Regions from separate parts of the Bradyrhizobium sp. LeoA1Lang genome, predicted to be linked through region 1. Evidence: predicted binding sites of a transcription regulator. Region 1 holds the regulator's gene; each other region holds the start of a gene.
What was found. Region 1 encodes PhoB, which activates phosphate uptake and scavenging genes when phosphate is short. Its sites were predicted from a motif close to TGTCATNNANCTGTCAT; they were not measured.
Positions count from the first base shown of each region.

Region 1 (6,232 bases):
ATCCGCCTGTTCGACGGCGTGCCGCTGCTGGGCGCGGTGTTCGGCGGCCCGCCGTCCTATCTCAGCCTGTTCAACGCCGCGCTGATCCTGGCGATCATGGTGCTGCCCTTCATCACGGCGATCTCGGTCGACGTGTTCAAGACAGTGCCGCCGGTCCTGAAGGAGGCGGCCTACGGGGTCGGCTGCACCACCTGGGAAGTCGTCCGCAACGTCGTGATCCCCTATACCCGCGTCGGCGTGATCGGCGGCATCATGCTGGCCCTCGGCCGCGCACTCGGCGAGACCATGGCCGTGACCTTCATCATCGGCAACTCGTTCCGCATCTCCTCCTCGATCTTCGCGCCGGGCACGACGATCTCGGCGGCGATCGCCAGCGAATTCGCCGAGAGTGACGGATTGCACCAATCGGGCCTGATCCTGCTCGGCCTGTTGCTGTTCGTGCTGACGTTCATTGTTCTCGCCTGTGCGCGACTGATGCTGATGCGTCTGGAAAAGAAGGCGGGGAACTGAGCCATGAATCCGATTTACAGGTCCCGCCGTCGCAACGACATCATCATCCGCGGGCTTTGCATCGCCGCTGCCGCGTTTGGGGTGACTTGGCTGGCGCTGATCCTGTTCACGCTGTTCTACAACGGCCTCGCCGGCCTCAGCCTCGATGTCTTCACCAAGAACACGCCGCCGCCCGGCTCCACCGATGGCGGTCTCCTGAACGCGATCGTCGGCTCGGTGATCATGACCGTGATCGGTGTCGGCATCGGCGCGCCGCTCGGCCTGTTTGCCGGCACCTATCTGGCCGAATACGGCAAGCATGACCGGCTCACTTCGGTGATCCGCTTCATCAACGACATCCTCTTGAGCGCGCCGTCGATCATCATCGGCCTGTTCATCTATGGCGCGGTCGTCGTGCCGATGGGCGGCTTCTCCGCGCTGGCCGGCTGTCTGGCGCTGGCGGTGATCGTCATCCCCGTCGTGCTGCGCACCACCGAGGACATGCTGCTGCTCGTCCCCAACCCGCTGCGGGAGGCGGCCTCCGCGCTTGGCCTTCCGCGCTCGCTGGTGATCAAGCGGATCGCCTACCGCGCGGCGCGCTCCGGCCTGATCACGGGCGTGCTGCTGGCGACCGCCCGCGTCGCCGGCGAGACCGCGCCGCTATTGTTCACCGCGCTGTCCAATCAGTTCTTCAGCCTGAACCTGACCAAGACGATGGCGAACCTGCCGGTGACGATCAACAACTTCGTGCAGAGCCCCTACGCCTATTGGAAAGAGCTCGCCTGGAGCGGGGCCCTGCTCATCACCTTGACCGTGCTCGCGCTCAACATCGGCGCGCGCATCCTCGGCGCCGAAAGGAGCGCAAAATGACCGATATGACCGTATCGACGACCAGCCCGAGCGCGGCCATTCCCCAGAAATCGCTGCCGGAAGCGCCGCCGAAGGTGACGGCACGCAGCCTCAACTTCTATTACGGCGAGCACCACGCGCTGAAGAACATCAACCTGGCGCTCGGCACCAACCGCGTCACCGCCTTCATCGGTCCTTCCGGTTGCGGCAAGTCAACGCTGCTGCGGATCTTCAACCGGATGTACGACCTCTATCCCGGCCAGCGCGCCACCGGCCAACTGATGCTGGACCAGACCAACATCCTCGACCCCAAGCTCGACCTCAACCTGCTGCGGGCGCGGATCGGAATGGTGTTCCAGAAGCCGACGCCGTTCCCGATGACGATCTATGAGAATATCGCCTTCGGCATCCGCCTTTACGAGAAGATCTCGAAATCCGAAATGGACGGCCGAGTCGAGAAAGCGCTGCGCGGCGGCGCGCTGTGGAACGAGGTCAAGGACAAGCTCAATGCCTCCGGCCTGAGCCTCTCCGGCGGCCAGCAGCAGCGTCTGTGCATCGCTCGCACGGTTGCGGTGCGGCCCGAAGTGATCCTGTTCGACGAGCCCTGCTCGGCGCTCGATCCGATTTCGACCGCCAAGGTCGAGGAACTGATCCAGGAGCTGTCGGAGGACTACACGATCGCGATCGTCACGCATAACATGCAGCAGGCGGCGCGCGTCTCCGACAAGACCGCGTTCATGTATCTGGGCGAACTGATCGAGTTCGACGACACCAGCAAGATCTTCACCTCGCCGAGCGATCGTCGCACCCAGGACTACATCACCGGCCGGTTCGGTTGAGGAGGGACATCATGGCTTCTGAACATACCGCCAAGGCGTTCGACAGCGATCTTCAGGAACTGACCCGTCTGGTCGCGGAGATGGGCGGGCTGGTCGAACGGATGATCACCGAATCCGTCGATGCGCTGATCCGCCGCGACATTGCGCTCGGCAAGCGTGTCGTCGCTTCCGACATCGAGATCGACAGCCTGCAGCGCGTGATCGAAGAGCGCGCCGTGCTGACGATCGCCCGCCGCCAGCCGATGGCCGTCGACCTGCGCGAGATCGTCGGCGCGATGCGGGTGGCGACCGACCTCGAGCGGATCGGCGACCTCGCCAAGAACATGGGCAAGCGCGTCGCCGCGCTGGAGAACGACTTCCAGCCGCTGAAGCTGATCCGCGGCTTGGAGCACATGACCGACCTCGTGCTGTCGCAGGTCAAGTCCGTGCTCGACGCTTATGCCGCGCACGATCTGCCGGCCGCGATGAACGTCTGGAAGAGCGACGAGGAGGTGGACGCGATCTGCACCTCGCTGTTCCGGGAGCTCCTCACCTACATGATGGAAGATCCGCGCAACATCTCGTTCTGCATCCACCTGATGTTCTGCGCCAAGAACATCGAGCGGATCGGCGACCACGCCACCAACATCGCGGAGACGGTGTTCTACATGATCGAGGGTCAGCAGATGACCGACAAGCGGCCGAAGGGGGATATGACGACGTTCGCCACGACCGTTCCGGGCAACTAGAGCACATCCAGGAAAGTCGAAGCCGGTTTTCCGAAGAAGATCCTGCTCAAAACATCAAAGGAAGAGTGGGATGACGATTCAGGCAGAGAGTCATCCCGCTATAGGAGAAGCCAAGCCGATGAGCGCACGCATTCTGGTGGTCGAAGACGAAGAAGCGCTGACGACGCTGTTGCGCTACAATCTCGATGCAGAAGGCTATGATGTCGAAACGGTCGCCCGTGGAGATGATGCGGACACAAGGCTCAAGGAACGCATTCCCGACCTTGTCGTGCTCGACTGGATGCTGCCGGGACTCTCCGGCATCGAGCTGTGCCGCCGTCTACGGGCGCGGCCGGAGACCAAGCAGCTCCCGATCATCATGCTGACCGCGCGCGGCGAGGAAAGCGAGCGCGTGAGGGGACTGGCGACCGGCGCCGACGACTACATCGTCAAGCCGTTCTCGGTGCCTGAACTGCTGGCGCGGGTGAAGGGCCTGTTGCGTCGGGCAAGTCCGGAGCGGCTCGCCACCGTGCTCACCTATGGCGACATCGAGCTCGACCGCGAGAAGCGTCGCGTCGCGCGCTCGGGCCGTCCGATCGATCTCGGCCCGACCGAATATCGCCTGCTGGAGTTCTTCCTGGAGCATCCCGGCCGCGTGTTCAGCCGCGAGCAGTTGCTCGACAGCGTCTGGGGGCGCGACATCTATATCGACGAGCGCACCGTCGACGTCCACATCGGCCGCCTGCGCAAATTGCTCAATCCCGGCCGCGAGCAGGACCCGATCCGCACCGTCCGCGGCGCGGGCTACGCGCTGGATGATCGCTTCGCGAAGGCCGAGCAGTCGTAACTCGGCGACCTCAATCCGTAGCCCGGGTGCAGCGAAGCGTAACCCGGGGAAATTTGGACCTGCCGATACAGCATTGCCGGGTTACGCTGCGCTTCACCCGGGCTACGATCTGTCGTCGGCTTACTTGCCGTGTGACGGCTTGACCGTCGGACGGCGGCGGTCCGCTGCCGGCTGGTAGGCGACGCGGGAGTGGTGCGCGCAATAGGGCAGGCCGGGAAGCGCCTTGCCGCCGCAGAAGAAGAATTCCGGGCTCGAGGGATCGCCGACCGGCCAGTGGCAGGTGGCCTCGTTCAATTCGAGCAGCGACAGCCGCTGGCTCATCGGCACCACATTGTCGTAGGCGATAGGGTCCGCTTCCACCTCCACCTCGAAGGCGTGGGCGAGTGCGGTGTTGCCGCGGGAGACCGGCCGCGCTACGCGCATCATCGGCTGTGCGGGACGCGCCTTGCGCTGCCGCGGCGCGGCTGCAGCAGGACTCTTGGCGCGGCCCGAGAGGCCGAGCCGGTGCACCTTGCCGATCACTGCATTGCGCGTCACGTTGCCGAGTTCCGCTGCGATCTGGCTGGCCGAGAGCCCGGCTTCCCAGAGCTTCTTCAATTGCTCGACGCGTTCGTCGGACCAGGTCAATACCGTCATCGCATCTTTCCCTTCGCGTTGCGCCGGCCGATCCTGGGACAGCGCTGCGATGCCTAATCTCAAAAATCCCTGCGGGCAGAATCCCTTAAGGCTCGCCGGGCACGAAAACCGCACCCGAACGTGTACGCCGCACACAAAGGACTCTAGGGATCAAAACTGCCGCACGAGATGTCGTACCCGACAGGCCAGACGCTACAATATGGCGTGACTCTGGCGCAAGAGTCCGCGCCTATGCGTCCACATGTTCCGACATTTAGGGATTGCAATCGGGCTTTTCCACTACACTGGAAACCCGCGGATTACCCGGTACTTTGCAGCGCAGCCTGGCGGCTTCGTGGCGATTGACAGCGCCCGCCGCGCGCATAGAATGCCTTTACGTGCCGCCCTGCAAAGGCGGCACGTTTTGTTTTCGCTGGATGAGCTCCAGCCGCGTGTCTGCATCGCTGCACGCCGCCAGGGCTCATCTGAAAGGCTTGTCTAAAACCCTTCAGTGATCGCCATGACCGACAGCGCCACGTCGCATCTGCTTCCCGTTTTTGCCAGGGCCGATCTCGGCTTCGAACGCGGCGAAGGCTGTTGGCTGATCTCGACCAAAGGCGAGCGTTATCTCGACTTCACCTCCGGCGTCGCGGTGAACGCGCTCGGCCATGCCCATCCGCATCTGGTGAAGGCGCTGCAGGAGCAGGCGACGAAGCTCTGGCACATGTCGAACCTGTTCAAGAGCCCGGACGGCGAGAAGCTTGCCGCGCGGCTGTGCGAGCAGAGTTTTGCGGACTTCGTGTTCTTCTGCAATTCCGGCGCGGAAGCGATGGAAGGCGTGATCAAGGTCGTGCGTCACTATCACTTCTCGAAGGGGCATCCGGAGCGCTATCGCATCGTCACCTTCGAAGGCGCCTTCCATGGCCGCACGCTCGCGACGCTGGCCGCGACCGGCGCCGCCAAATATCTCGAGGGCTTCGGCCCGCCGATGGACGGTTTCGACCAGGTGCCGCATGGCGACATCGAAGCGGTGAAACGCGCGATTGGTCCGCAGACGGCAGGCATCCTGATCGAGCCGGTGCAGGGCGAAGGCGGCGTGCGCTCTGCGCCGCCGGCCTTCTTCAAGGCGCTGCGCCAGCTTTGCGACGAGCACGGTCTCCTGCTCGCCTTCGATGAGGTGCAGACCGGCATGGGCCGCACCGGCGATCTCTTCGCCTACAAGCGCATCGGGGTCACTCCCGATGTGATGTCGCTGGCCAAGGCGCTCGGCGGCGGCTTTCCGATCGGCGCCTTCCTTGCGACCGCGGAAGCCGCGTCCGGCATGACGCCGGGCTCGCACGGCTCGACCTTCGGCGGCAACCCGCTCGCGGTCGCGGCCGCCAGCGCCGTGCTCGATGTGATGCTGCAGCCCGGCTTCTTCGATCACGTGCAGAAGATGTCGCTCCTGCTCAAGCAGAAGCTCGCCTCCGTGGTCGACCGCTATCCGTACATTCTCGCGGACGTGCGCGGCGAGGGGCTTCTGATCGGCGTCAAGGCGGTGGTGCCCTCGGGCGACCTCGTCAACGCCCTGCGCGAGCAGAAGCTGCTCACGGTCGGCGCCGGCGATAATGTGGTGCGCTTCCTCGCGCCGCTGATCGTCGGCGAGGCCGAGATCGAGCACGCCATCGGTTGCCTCGAGCGCGCCTGCACCGCGCTCTCAAGTGGACCGTCGAAGAAGGCAGCGGGATGATGAGCAAGGCACCCCGTCACTTCCTCGACATCAACGAAATGTCGCTCAACGAGCTGCGCGCCATGCTCGCCGCCGGCGCCGCCATGAAGGCGAGACTGAAGGCGCATGAGAGGGCTACGAAGCCGCTCGAAGGCAAGACGCTGGCGATGATCTTCGA
Region 1 is NZ_JBVAPG010000011.1:934-7,165, reverse strand. Features, by position in the region: gene pstC (phosphate ABC transporter permease subunit PstC) at 1-510, shown strand, start outside; gene pstA (phosphate ABC transporter permease PstA) at 514-1,359, shown strand; gene pstB (phosphate ABC transporter ATP-binding protein PstB) at 1,365-2,177, shown strand; gene phoU (phosphate signaling complex protein PhoU) at 2,189-2,905, shown strand; gene phoB (phosphate regulon transcriptional regulator PhoB) at 3,024-3,731, shown strand; gene ACZYOF_RS06240 (GcrA family cell cycle regulator) at 3,852-4,367, opposite strand; gene ACZYOF_RS06235 (acetylornithine transaminase) at 4,867-6,075, shown strand; gene argF (ornithine carbamoyltransferase) at 6,075-6,232, shown strand, end outside.

Region 2 (6,232 bases), on a different contig from region 1:
TGAACCTCGGCTGCGACGACGAGCGGATCCGCGAGATGATCTCGGCCAACACCGCGCGCTCGGCATCGAGGTTCTTCGCCAAGACCAAATGCAATTTCACATAGGGCTGTCTGGGAACGGCCGATAAGGGGGAGACGTAATGAGTTCTAGATCTTGGTTTGCTGGAAGGTTCATCGGCAGTGTGGGGAAAGGCTTGGTGTGCGCTACCGCGTCGGCGGGTCTTATTGCCAGCGCGAGCGCGGCGGACGTGGGCGGCTTGTTGAAAGCGCCGCCGGTGGTGCCGGACCTCACCTGGCAGGGGGTGACCGTTTTTGGCACCTATGACATTGGCGGGCAATATGAGTCGCACGGAGCGCCGACCGGGGGCAACGGCGCGGCGGGGATCATCACCGGGATGAATCGAGGCCCGCAGTGGCTGTTGGTTCCCAACCAATCGTCGCAAACCGCCGTGGGCGTCAAAGTCGATAGAAATATAACCGAACAATTGCATTTCATCGCTCGGTTTGAGACAGGATTCAATTCGACCACTGGCGAACTGTCAGACTCGCTCAAGGGCATGCAAAAGAACAACGGCATTCCGTTGAATCAGCAGACCGTGAACGGCGGCGGTCCTCGCGCTGGGCAGCTCATCAATGGTGAGGCCTGGGCGGGCTTCGAAGACAAGACTTGGGGGACGTTGCATATCGGCCGAAATAATGTGGTTTCGACCGACATGGTTGGTGCGTACGACCCGCTTGCCTCATACGGCTTCTCTCTCCTCGGTTACTTCGGCCTTCTCGCGGGGCAGGGGAGTTCGGATACCGCTCGTATCGACCAGTCAATCAAGTACTACAATAATTACGGGCCGTGGCGGATGTCGGCGATCTACGGGAAACCAGGGACAAACGTCAACGATTTCTATCAGGGGTCGGTTGGTGTGGTGGGCCCGAATTTTTCGGTCGATCTCGTCGCTGGGCACGGCTCCGATATTGTGTCGACATTCGCACTATCAGGGCCGGCTAATCTCAATTCCAAATACCTGGGTGCCAAGGTATTTGACACCGACATGTATGGAATATTCGGCAAGTATGTTTTCGACCTCGGTCGAAACGGCCTGCAGGATCCAGCCGAGCAGAAATTTACGGTGACCGGAGGCTATAGCAGGATCGATTTCTCCAACCCGGCCGGTGGAGGGTTTGCGCCCGGACATTCAACGATTGGCGGCTATGAGATCGGGCCGATATTATCAACGAACGGGTCGACCGGGTCTGGTATCGTCAATTACGCTTTCACCGGCGGCGACCGTTTCGTGAATATCAGCTTCATTACGGGCAAATATCAACACGATGCGCAATGGTCGGTCGCGGTCGGATACTATCGCTACGATCAGAAGTCCTACGGATTGGGCGTCAACAGCATTCCGGGCATCGTGGCGCCAGGGTATTCGAGGACGGCGTGCTCTAGCAGCACCTACATCAACTGCGCTGGCGCGGAGCAAGTGGTGTCGTTTCGAATAGATTACGATTGGACCAAGAACTTCCGGATCTATGCCGGCGTCGCGTACTCCCAGGTCAGCGGAGGATTTGCGTTCTCATATCTCAATACGTCTGAATACAACCCAACTGTAGGTATGAGGTTCACGTTCTAGTCAATGAAGCGAAGGGGTGAGCTGCGATGCAGCCCACCCCTTGTTTCCTTCAGCCGGCTTCAACGCCTCTTGCCGGTCGAAATACGCAATTCTCCCATTCCGGTTGACGTGGAAATTCACTCGACGGCCACTTGCTTCAAGGCTGGAGGGCGTCTGGTTGAGGCTTGACGAAGCCGAGTACCGCGCCGTCCTTGCCGGCGGCACGACGCGCACTATCGAAGGTCCGCTCTATGTCGCCGGTGCGCCGCTCTCGAAGGGCGAAGCCCGGCTCGACGACGGCACCGATGATGGCGAGATACTGTTCATGGAAGGCCAGGTGTTCGACACGGAGGGCAGGCCGATTTCCGGCGCGATTGTCGATGTCTGGCACGCCAATTCGTTCGGCTTCTATTCGTTCTTCGGTCCGCCCCAGTCGTCCTACAATCTGCGCCGCCGGATCGAAACCGACCTCGACGGCCGCTATCGCTTCTGTTCGATCATGCCGTCGGGCTATGGCTGCCCGCCCGGCTCCAACACCGAGACGCTGCTCGCGAAGATGGGGCGCCATGGCCAGCGGCCGGCGCACATCCACTCCTTCATCACCGCGTCAGGCTATCGGCAGCTCACCACCCAGATCAACATCTACGGCGACAAATACCTGCACGACGATTTTGCTTTCGGCACCCGCGACGACCTGATCCCACCGGTCGTACGCGTAACGGAAGCCACCGAAATCCGGGAGGCGGAGCTCAACAGGCCATTCGCGCGGATCGGATTCGACTTCAAGGTCACCCGCGAGGTCGCGGGCGCTCCGGCGACCGTTGTGCACCGCGAGCACGCGGTGGCGGCGTAACTCGAGGTGGTTAACAGCACTGCGCGAACGTTCCGATCCATGGGGAATCGTGCAGCCGTCTGATGCGTGTGAATCCGCGTGGCTCGCCGGGCACGCAGCTGGATTTCTGCCGGTGGCAGCTGACGCGGTGCCAGGATCTGCGGAACTGCTTGGCCAGCGGCCCTTGAAGTTGGACTCGCTCTCGCGCCCATGAACAGCGTCAGGCGGAAGATTGGATAAGATATCGCAGGCTCGGTTGGTGTGGGGAAACGCGGGAGCGCTCCCCCGCCACCAGATCTGCGAATTTACACGCCAGACTACATCTCGCACAGGCGGTGCAAATTTACCGCCGTAAAGCTCGATACTGCGCCGCGCATCAAACACCCAAATCGATCATTAGTTCGGGATGAGACGACGCCTTTCGAGTAAACGACGGCCTTAGCATTGGGTGACACTAGGTCCGTAGTCGAGGCGTGTCACAATACCGTCTTGCGCAGCGTCGTAAGTTGGGAGGAGTTTCTGATTGACCGGCGTCTGGTTCAATTCGTAACGGATCGATCCGCAGCCATCCGTGAGTCTCGTGTTTGCCAAGGTGAACCAGCATTTCATGAACATCGTCAGCTGGTGGAAGTGTGTGATCACACGCGATCTTGCCGTTGTTGTCGCGCATTTGATGATGGTTTCGGCTCTGTCGCACGCATCGCCGGCGGGAGCGACTTCCTTCGACATCCCCGCGCAACCTCTGGCGTCTGCCATAGACGCGTTCTGCGCGGCGACCGGGACCGAGGTGTATTACGACGGCGCAGCGGCGATCGGACAGCGATCTTCTGCGGTGACCGGCGCCCTTGCGCGTGACGATGCTCTCAGAAACTTGCTCGCAGGGACGCAACTCGTCCCACTGCGCGCGCGCGAAAACAGCTACTTGCTAATTCATCCCGGCGACGATACGGCGCATGCGTTCGCTACGGCACGGATCGCCCAGGATGGTCAATATCAACGCTATTTCGCCGTGGTGCAAGACGACATCCTGCGCATTCTGTGCCGGTATCCCGGCACGCGCCCCGTGAGTTATCGGCTGGTGATCAAGTTGTGGATCGGTTCGTCGGGATTGGTGCAGCGCGCAGAACTCGAAGGATCGGCCGGCGAACAGGCAAGTCACCGGATGCTGTTGGCGACGCTTGGCAAGTCACGCATGACCGAACCGCCACCGGCGCAGATGCCGCAGCCGATCACCATGGTTGCGCTGCCGGGGGGAGCGGCCGACGCGAGGCTCTGCGCATCACCCGTCGACCAGAAGGCCGGGCGCTAGCATGTCGGTGCGCGAGACAGCGGGCGCGTACGATGCTCACGGGACAAGGGTCCAGGGTCGCGATTCCGCATGACCCACAGCAGCCGCGCCGAATTGCGCCGTTTTTTGACACTCTGCTATGATGATTTGCGAGCCAAGTTGGCCCGTCGATTGAATTCGGTGGAGCTTGCCGGTGACGCCTTGCAGGACACGTATATGGAGCTTTGCCGGGGCGCGGATCTGCCGCCGGTGCAGCGGCCGCGCTCTTACTTGCTGCGCATGGCCAAAAATATCGCGCTGAGGAAACTGCACTCGGAAAAATACACAGTTTCGCTCGATGACGCGAAGATCGCCTTCGACATTGCCGATGAAACGCCCGGTCCCCAACGAAGTCTGGAAGCGAAGATCGAGCTCGAAGCCTTTCAACATGCGATCAGGGAATTAACCCCGCGACGGCGCGTTATCCTGCATGCAGCGCGCGTCGAAGGAAAACCCCTGCACGCAATTGCAGCACAGTTGGAGATATCACAAAGACTGGTTGAGATCGAGTTGAAGCATGCGTTAGCCCATTGCGCGCTTCGTCTGGATCGGCAACTCGTGCAAAGATTCGGCCCTCAGCCCGTTCAGCAATCGCATGGACAGAGGGCCGACAAGCGTGTTGATGACAGGGATGACCGATAGCCCACCCGAAAAGTTGGACCGGATCGAGCGCGAAGCGCACGATTGGCTGGTCCGTTTCACCTCGGGGGAAGCAGGACCTGCGGACCTGCGGGAAGGCAAGATGTGGATCGAGCGCGATCCGGCGCATCGTACCGCGTTTATGAAGGCCACCCGGATGTGGGAGGCCTTGGGGCCGGAGGCATTTGAGGGGGATCGCCCAGCCGCGCGGACGTTCGCCTCTATCTCGATGTCACGTCGTGCTGTGCTCGGCGGCGGGGCCGCCGCCATCGCCGCGAGCGCGGCGTATCTCGTCGTGCAGCCGCCGCTCGGCCTCTGGCCATCCTGGTCGGAAATGGCGGCCGACTATCGGACGCACACCGGCGAGCGGCGGCGTATTGTGGTGGCCGAGACGACTTTCGTCGAGATGAATACCCAGACCAGCATTGCGCTGCGCCAGGTCGCGAAGGAGGCCGCGGGGATCGAGTTGATCTCGGGCGAGGCGCTGGTCGCGACGCCATCCGGTGCGGGGCCGGCCTTTGTCGTGACGTCCAGTCAAGGCCAAACCAGCGGAATTGAAGCGAAATTCAACATACGGAATGATGGGCACGCGGTTTGCGTGACCTGCGTCGAGGGGAACGTTCACGTCTCGTACGGCGCGGCGATAGCGTCGTTGCGCGCCCGCGAGCAGATCAGCTATGATCGATCCGGCTTGGGGAAGCCCGCGTTCGTCGATGCAGCGATCGTGACCGCCTGGCAAGACGATCTGTTGATCTTCCACTCCAAGCCGCTACGTGAAGTCATCACGGAAATCAATCGTTATCGTTCCGGAAAAATCATCGTCGTGAATTCTGCGCTCGGCGCGCGGTTGTTCAGCGCCAATTTCCGGGTTCGCAACGTCGATGCGGTCCTCGAGCAAGTCGAGAAACTGTTTGGCGCGACCGTCACATCCTTGCCGGGCGGCATCGTCCTGCTGAGCTAAACGCCGTCGATCGCTCGGGAATTCCTGACCTCAAATTATTTCTTACTTTTTTTTCGGTGCCGCGCTTCGGCATGTCTCTACGCAGAGGGAAAGCGTCGCTTCGAGTGACGTCATCCACGTGAAATCAGCTTCACGTCAAAGTCTTTGCCGAGAGATCAAGCCATGTCCGTCCAGCCTGCCGCCTGCCGATTCCGCCGCGCTACCCTCAAGAACAACTTGCTCGTTGGGGTCAGTGCCGCTGCTCTGCTGCTCGGCAGCATTGCGGGGGCGGAGGCGCGCAGCCTGGGGAGCGCAAGCACGGGTTCGGGTTCGGCTACGGCAGCCGCTGCCGCGGCCGCGCAGTTGGCCACCCAGCAGTCGTCGCTCGCGGCCAAGCAGGCGGTGGAGTCGATGGCGCGCGCGGCGGCTTCATTGCAGGCACTGCGCGACAGTCAGGCCGCCGCGCGTGCGGCGGCGCTGGCGGCACAAAGCGCGGTCCCGAACGGACTGACGCCCGGAGGACTGGTGACGGCGCCGGGGGCCGGAGCCGTCCCGGGCGTCTGGACCGGCGCCGATCTGCCGACGCAGGCGCAGGGCGGAGGCCGCACCACGGTGACCGTTAGGCAGACCGAGCAAAAAGCAATCCTGAACTGGTCCAGCTTCAATGTCGGCCGCGAGACCAATCTCCACTTCGATCAGAGCGCCGGCGGCGCGAACGCGTCGAACTGGATCGCACTTAACCGCGTCACCGATCCGAACCTCGCCCCGAGCCGCATCTTCGGCACCATCAAGGCCGAGGGCCAAGTCTACGTCATCAACAAAAACGGCATCATCTTCGGCGGATCGAGCCAGATCAACGTCAACACTTTCGTCGCCTCGTCGTTGAGC
Region 2 is NZ_JBVAPG010000051.1:16,374-22,605, forward strand. Features, by position in the region: gene ACZYOF_RS18870 (hypothetical protein) at 1-104, shown strand, start outside; gene ACZYOF_RS18875 (porin) at 140-1,627, shown strand; gene ACZYOF_RS18880 (dioxygenase family protein) at 1,785-2,459, shown strand; gene ACZYOF_RS18885 (STN domain-containing protein) at 3,010-3,747, shown strand; gene ACZYOF_RS18890 (RNA polymerase sigma factor) at 3,817-4,407, shown strand; gene ACZYOF_RS18895 (FecR family protein) at 4,397-5,365, shown strand; gene ACZYOF_RS18900 (filamentous haemagglutinin family protein) at 5,528-6,232, shown strand, end outside.
Region 2: ACZYOF_RS18885 (STN domain-containing protein) is a predicted target of PhoB. The motif match lies at 2,913-2,929, and genes of this name have one in related genera.

Region 3 (6,232 bases), on a different contig from region 1:
GCGGCGCACTCCCGATCCGCTCCCTGCGCGTGTCGCTCATGGCGACGGCGCTCGCCGGCCTCCCGCTGGCCGCGATTGCCCAGACACCGCAGCCGCCGGCGCCGCAGCGGCCCGCCCAGGCCGTCGCCAAGCCGAAGCCCGCGGCCCCCGCAGCGGCGGCCGTGACGCAGGGCGCGGCACCGGCCAAGTCCGGTGATGACGTGATCGCCCGGGTCGGCGCCACCAACATCTCGGCCGACCAGATCCGGGCCTATGTCGCCTCGCTCGGGCCGCGCGAGCGCGCCGCGTTCGGGCAGGATCCGAGCCTGCTCAGCCAGGCGGTGCGATTGATGCTCGCCAACCGCCTGGTGCTGCAGGAGGTCGCGGCCAAGAAGTGGGACCAACAGCCCGCCATCGCCGAGCAGCTCGACCGGGTGCGCGAGAGCGCGGTCGCCGAACTCTATCTGCAGCAGGTCTCGACCCCGCCGGCGAGCTTCCCGAGCGAGGACGACCTGCAGAAGGTCTATGATGCCAACCGCGCCTCGTTCCTGATGCCGCGGCAATTCGAGCTCGCGCAGATCTTCGTGGCGGTGGCCAAGGACGCCGACAAGGCGGCCGAGGACAAGGCAAAGAAGACCGTCGAGGAGCTGCAGCGCAAGCTGAAGGCGCCTGGCGCCGACTTTGCCGCGCTCGCCAACGAGACCAGCGAAGCCAAGAACGGTGAGAAGAACGGCGGCGAGCTCGGCTGGCTGGCGGAGACCCAGATCCGGCCGGAAATCCGCACCCAGGTCATGGCGCTCGCCAAGAATGCGATCGCCGAGCCGATCAAGCTCGACGACGGCTGGCACATCATCAAGCTCACGGACACCAAGGCCTCCTACACCCGGACCTTGCCGGAGGTGCGCGACGTGCTCGTCCAGCAGATGCGCAGCGAGCGCGCGGCGATGCTGCGGCGTGCCTACATCGCCGAACTGTTGAAGCAGAATCCGCCCGTCATCAACGAGCTCGCGCTGTCGGGCCTGCTCGGCGGCCAGACCCCGGCGGCGAGGTAATCGCGCGATGGCCGCCGTGCCGCCCATCGCCGAACCGGCGCCGGACTGGATGCTGACCGCCGGCGAGCTTCAGGCGCTGCTCGGGATCTGCGGCTATCGCGGCGCCGTGCTCGCGACCTGGCGGCGGCATGTACTGCCGGCCGGGTGCCGGGTCTCGCTGCAGTTCGGCGATCAGCTCGCGCGCGATGGCGACGGCCTGACCCGTGTGGTGATCCGCTGCAGCCTGGAGCTCAACGGCCCTGACGCGCGGATCGGCGAGGTGACCTATTGGCAGATCCGCAAGGTGGTGCCGGCCACGGTCGATGGGCATCGCGTCCATTTCGAACTCGAAACCGATCTGTTGCTCGGCAGCATGATCCGGTTTGACGATGTGCTGACGCAGGGGGCGGAGATGCTGCGCCATCTGCGGCTGCTGATCGCGGATGCGCGGCTGACGCTGGCGCATCTGCCCATCAACGACCGGCTTGGCGAGGAGGCCCGTGCGCCGGTGCTGCGGATCGAGGCCCGCTTCGCCGCCGACCTGGCCGCCGGACGCTCGGGTCTTGTGGTCCCCGATCCGCAAGACGCCGGCGCGCCGTTCCGCACCACGACGCGCCATGCCGGCATCGGCCTCGCCGCCTGCGATTGCCTGGCCGACCAGGTGCTGCCCGACCTGGCGCAGGCGGCGCGCGCCCTGATCGCGCAGCAGCGCTCGACCCGCGCCCCTGGGACGGCGCAATGGCCATCCCAGGTGCTGCCCGCAAGCGCCGCCTTTTGATGCCGATGACGCGGGGATTGTCGGGGCTGGACTGTTTTTCAGCATCAAGCTTGAATCCGAAATCCCGCCAACAGGGAATCCCCAATGCCGGGAATACGCACACTCAAGGACGGCGCTTTGCCTTGGGTGTTACCGTACTGTCATCTTTAATGGATATGACCCGCTTCTATGGGGTGCGATTGCCTCGTGATTAGCGCATAGCCCGGCCGCGCTCGATCCTCGTCGGAGGTGGCGTCTATCCCGGGTGCTGCGCGTCCAGAATCATTTGGCAGCAGTCACTTGTCTCTGTGTGATCCAGCACGGCTTTTGTTGGCTCTTGGCATCGCCGTCACAGTGTTCGCTTTCAGCAATATGTTGTCTCGAGCCCAGTCACAGATTGCTGAACCAGAAATAGAATTTGACATTCCAGCGCAGCCGCTCGACGTCGCTTTGGAAGCCTATATCCAGGCGACAGGGTTGCAGATTCTCTATAAGAGTGCACTCACGGCGTCCCGTAACTCTTCTCCCGTGACAGGAAAATTCACACCGCAACGGGCGATCGAACGGTTGCTGGCCGGCACGGATCTGGTCGCGAGCCAGACCTCCGAGGGCGCTTTTACAATTCGACCGCTCTCGGTCGAGCCCGATCGTGCCGTCGGCCCTCAGCGGGTCGTTGATTATGATGCGTTTCTTGGCCTGGCCCAACAGAGGATCATCAGATCGCTCTGTCAGAATGCCATGACGCGGCCAGGAGGCTATCGTGCGGCGCTGCAGTTCTCGATCGGATCAACCGGTCTGATAGAGGATCCGGCACTGCTCGATACGACCGGCGACGACGTGCGTGACCGATCGCTTCGAGGAGTTCTTTGGGGGCTTTCAATCGGGCAATCTCCGCCAGCGAATATGCCACAGCCGGTCACCATGATTATCGCGCGGCGCAGCTATCAAGACGAATGCCAGCGGTACATCCATGAAAATCGGTGAAAGCTTCGGCGTTGGCGCCGTGATCGTTCAAGCGAGGCGTACGCAGACGGAGCCGTGCCGTGTCTGAAACGACCTGGGCCAGCCTGCGTCAATTGCTGGTCGATCGGTATTACGACCTCCGCGACAGACTGACCCGCCGCCTCGGCTCTGCGGAATTGGCAAGCGAGGCGCTGCATGAGGTCTATCTGCGCCTCAATCGGACCGACAATCCCGGATCGGTCTCCAGCCCCGCGGCGTACCTGTTCAAGGCGGCCTACAATATCGCCAGCGATCATCGCAGAACCGAATATCGCCGCGGGCATCAAGTCCCTATCGATGCGGTGCTTCATGATATCCCCGATCAACGGCCAGGGCCGGACGGGATTTCCGAGGCGAAGATTGAACTTGCAGCATTGACGGAGGCATTGTTGGCGTTGCCGCCGCGGCAGCGCGCGATTCTGATCGCCGCGCGTTTCGAGCAAATTCCCCGTGCGGAAATCGCCAAGCGCTACAAGATTTCGCGCCGGCAGGTCCAGTTTGAATTGCAGCGGGCCCTGGAGGCCTGCAAGGATTACATTGACAAAAATGTGTAGTTTCGATGTTCACATCGCCGCTTGCCGGAACGTCTTAGGGATTGCGCAGGTCACTCCAGATAGCCCGGATCTGATATCGGCGAGTTGAGATATGGACATGGCCACCGATATCCCACCCGGGAATAAGGACAACAAGTCGCTGGAGCGAGACGCCATCGTCTGGTTGACACGCGTCACCGACGAGGACGTGACCGCCGAGGATCGGGCCGCCCTGCGCCATTGGCTGGCGCAGAGCCCCCGTCATGTCGAGGCGTTCGACAAGGCCAACACCCTTTGGCGGGCCATGCCGTCGGCGATCGAGACGATGGTCCGGAGCGGAAGTGTCTCCCTTCCCGTGCCGGCGGAGATGCATCGGGGAGTGATCGGCCGGAGAACGCTGATCGGCGGTTTTGCCACGGCGACGGCGGCTGCGGCATGTTACGCGATGTTTCGGCCGCCGCTCGACTTATGGCCGTCAATATCTGAACTGGCCGCGGATTATCGCACAGCGACCGGAGAGCAGCGGCAGATCACGGTGGCCGACGGCATCTCGGTCCAGATGAATACACAGACCAGCATCGCGCTTCGCTCGACGGCAACCAGTGCGGATCGCTTCGAGTTGTTGTCTGGCGAGGCCATCATTGGTGCGGCATCGATCAAGCCGGTCCAGGTGATCGCCGCCGATGGCTTGACCAGCGCGGATGCCGCGAAGTTCAACATCCGCTGCAGCACAGCGAAAATCGTTGTCACCTGCCTCTCCGGCTCGGTGCGCGTCGAACATCGCGATCACGCCGCCACTCTTCGGGAAAAGCAGCAGGTTGCCTACGGCGGCGGCATGATGAGTAACGTGGACCTGGTCGATCCCGCGACCGTCACCTCCTGGCAAGACGGCTATCTGGTGTTTCGGAATGAGCCGCTGGCCGACGTCATCGCGGAAGTCAACCGCTATCGGCCGGGCCGGATCGTGCTGCTGGACGCGGAACTCGGCCGTGGATTGGTGACGGCGAGGTTCAGGCTCGATCGTCTCGACGATGTGGTGGTTCAGGTGCGCGATGTGTTCGGAGCCCGCATCCGCACCCTGCCGGCCGGCATTGTGCTGGTTGGCTGACGGGCGGGTCCGCTCACCGCCGAAAAAAGATCAAAAAAATTCTCCGAAGTCGATTCACATCGACCCCGCTCGGAACGTCATAGGACGGTCCGAGGGGATTACATGAATAGTTCATCGAGATTCGGCTTTGAATTGACGAGGGCCACACGCGACCGGAACGCGTGTCCGGCAAGTCAGGCCTATTGGTCCGGACCACCGCGTCACCCGAATCCATCGGTGCCTCCCCACGATGAGGACAGAAGAGTGTGACGGTGCCTCCGCGCACCGCAACCGCAGTCACTCCGTAACGCTCTGATGCTCCGCAACATCGCCTCCGCTTTCTTCGTTCAGGGAATCCTCCATGCCGCTCCGCAGCTTTTCGTCCCGCTCGTTCCGCAAGACGATGCGTCTGCATCATGCTCGACCCACGGGATCGCCAATGATGAGAGCGTCGGCGGGATTGTCGCGCGGCGTGCTACTGGCGGGTGCGAGCGTGCTGGCGCTGGCGCTGGGCGGCACGGCGTTGGCAAGGCCGTTCGGCGGCTCGTCAGGCGTTGCGGCGACGACCGCTGCGATCAATGCGGCCAGCGCGGCCTCGCAGCAGGCGCAGGAAGCGGCGAAGCAAGGCCAGAGCGCGCTGTCGCGGGCCGTGCAATCCATGCAGGCGGTGCAGGCGGCCGCGCGTGCCGCCGCGGCAGTCTCGCAGCACTCGACGTCGTTGCCGCAGGTGAGCGTTCCCAACGGCCTGGGAGCAGGCGGGCTGCAGGTGGCGCCGGGCGGCACCTGGCAGGGCGCCAATGCCCCGACGCAGTCGGTCGTTGGCGGCCAGACCAATGTCGGCATCCAGCAGACCGCGGCGCAAGCCATCTTGGAGTGGAATAGCTTCAACGTGGGCGCCCAGACCACCTTGACCTTCAATCAGCGGGGCAATGCCAACTGGGTGGCGCTGAACCGCGTCACCGGTAGCAACAGCCCGAGCCAGATCCTCGGCAGCATCAAGGCCGACGGCGAGGTCTACATCATCAACCAGAACGGCATCATCTTCGGCGGCGCCAGCCAGATCAATGTCGGGTCGCTGATTGTGTCGACCGCCAACATCACCAACGCCCAGTTCCAAACCAGCGGCATCTACTCGACGCAGAGCGGCACCGACAACAACAACCACCCCAAGTACGTGCCGAGCTTCACCGGCGCCGGTGGCGCGGTCAACGTGGAAGCGGGGGCGCAGATCACGACCAGCACGCCGTCCTCGGTGACCTCGGGCGGCGGCTATGTGCTGCTGATGGGCACGCAGGTCAGCAACGCCGGCCTGATCCAGACCCCGAACGGTCAGGCCGAGCTCGCCGCCGGCGACAGCTTCGTGCTCCACGCCGGATACAGCACGATCGGCAACACCAGCTCGACCACGCGCGGCACCGAGATCGCACCGCTGTTCGGCGGCGGCAGCTTAAGCGGCGCGGTCAGCAACAGCGGCATGATCTACAGCCAGCAGGGCGACATCACGCTGGCGGGCCATGCCGTGACCCAGGACGGCGTTTTGCTGTCGACCACCTCGGTGAGCCAGCGCGGCACCATCCATCTCCTGAATTCCGCCAGCGACAGCACCGGCCGCGTCACGCTGACCGGCAACGCCGTCACCGCCGTCCTGCCCGAGATCGATAGTCCCGACACCGCGCTCAATTCCAAGCGCGACGCCCTGATCGCGGATTCGGCGACGCAGAATGTCACCCGGGCCGGCGTAGCCGTCGGGCAGTTCGACAATCTCTCGCTGCTGGCCGACCGCCAGGATCAGTCGCGGATCGAGATCGTCAGCGGCGGCATCGTCGATATCAGGAACGGCTCG
Region 3 is NZ_JBVAPG010000017.1:4,274-10,505, forward strand. Features, by position in the region: gene ACZYOF_RS08735 (peptidylprolyl isomerase) at 1-1,031, shown strand, start outside; gene ACZYOF_RS08740 (hypothetical protein) at 1,039-1,788, shown strand; gene ACZYOF_RS08745 (STN domain-containing protein) at 2,098-2,751, shown strand; gene ACZYOF_RS08750 (RNA polymerase sigma factor) at 2,844-3,323, shown strand; gene ACZYOF_RS08755 (FecR family protein) at 3,421-4,410, shown strand; gene ACZYOF_RS08760 (filamentous haemagglutinin family protein) at 4,829-6,232, shown strand, end outside.
Region 3: ACZYOF_RS08745 (STN domain-containing protein) is a predicted target of PhoB. The motif match lies at 1,916-1,932, and genes of this name have one in related genera.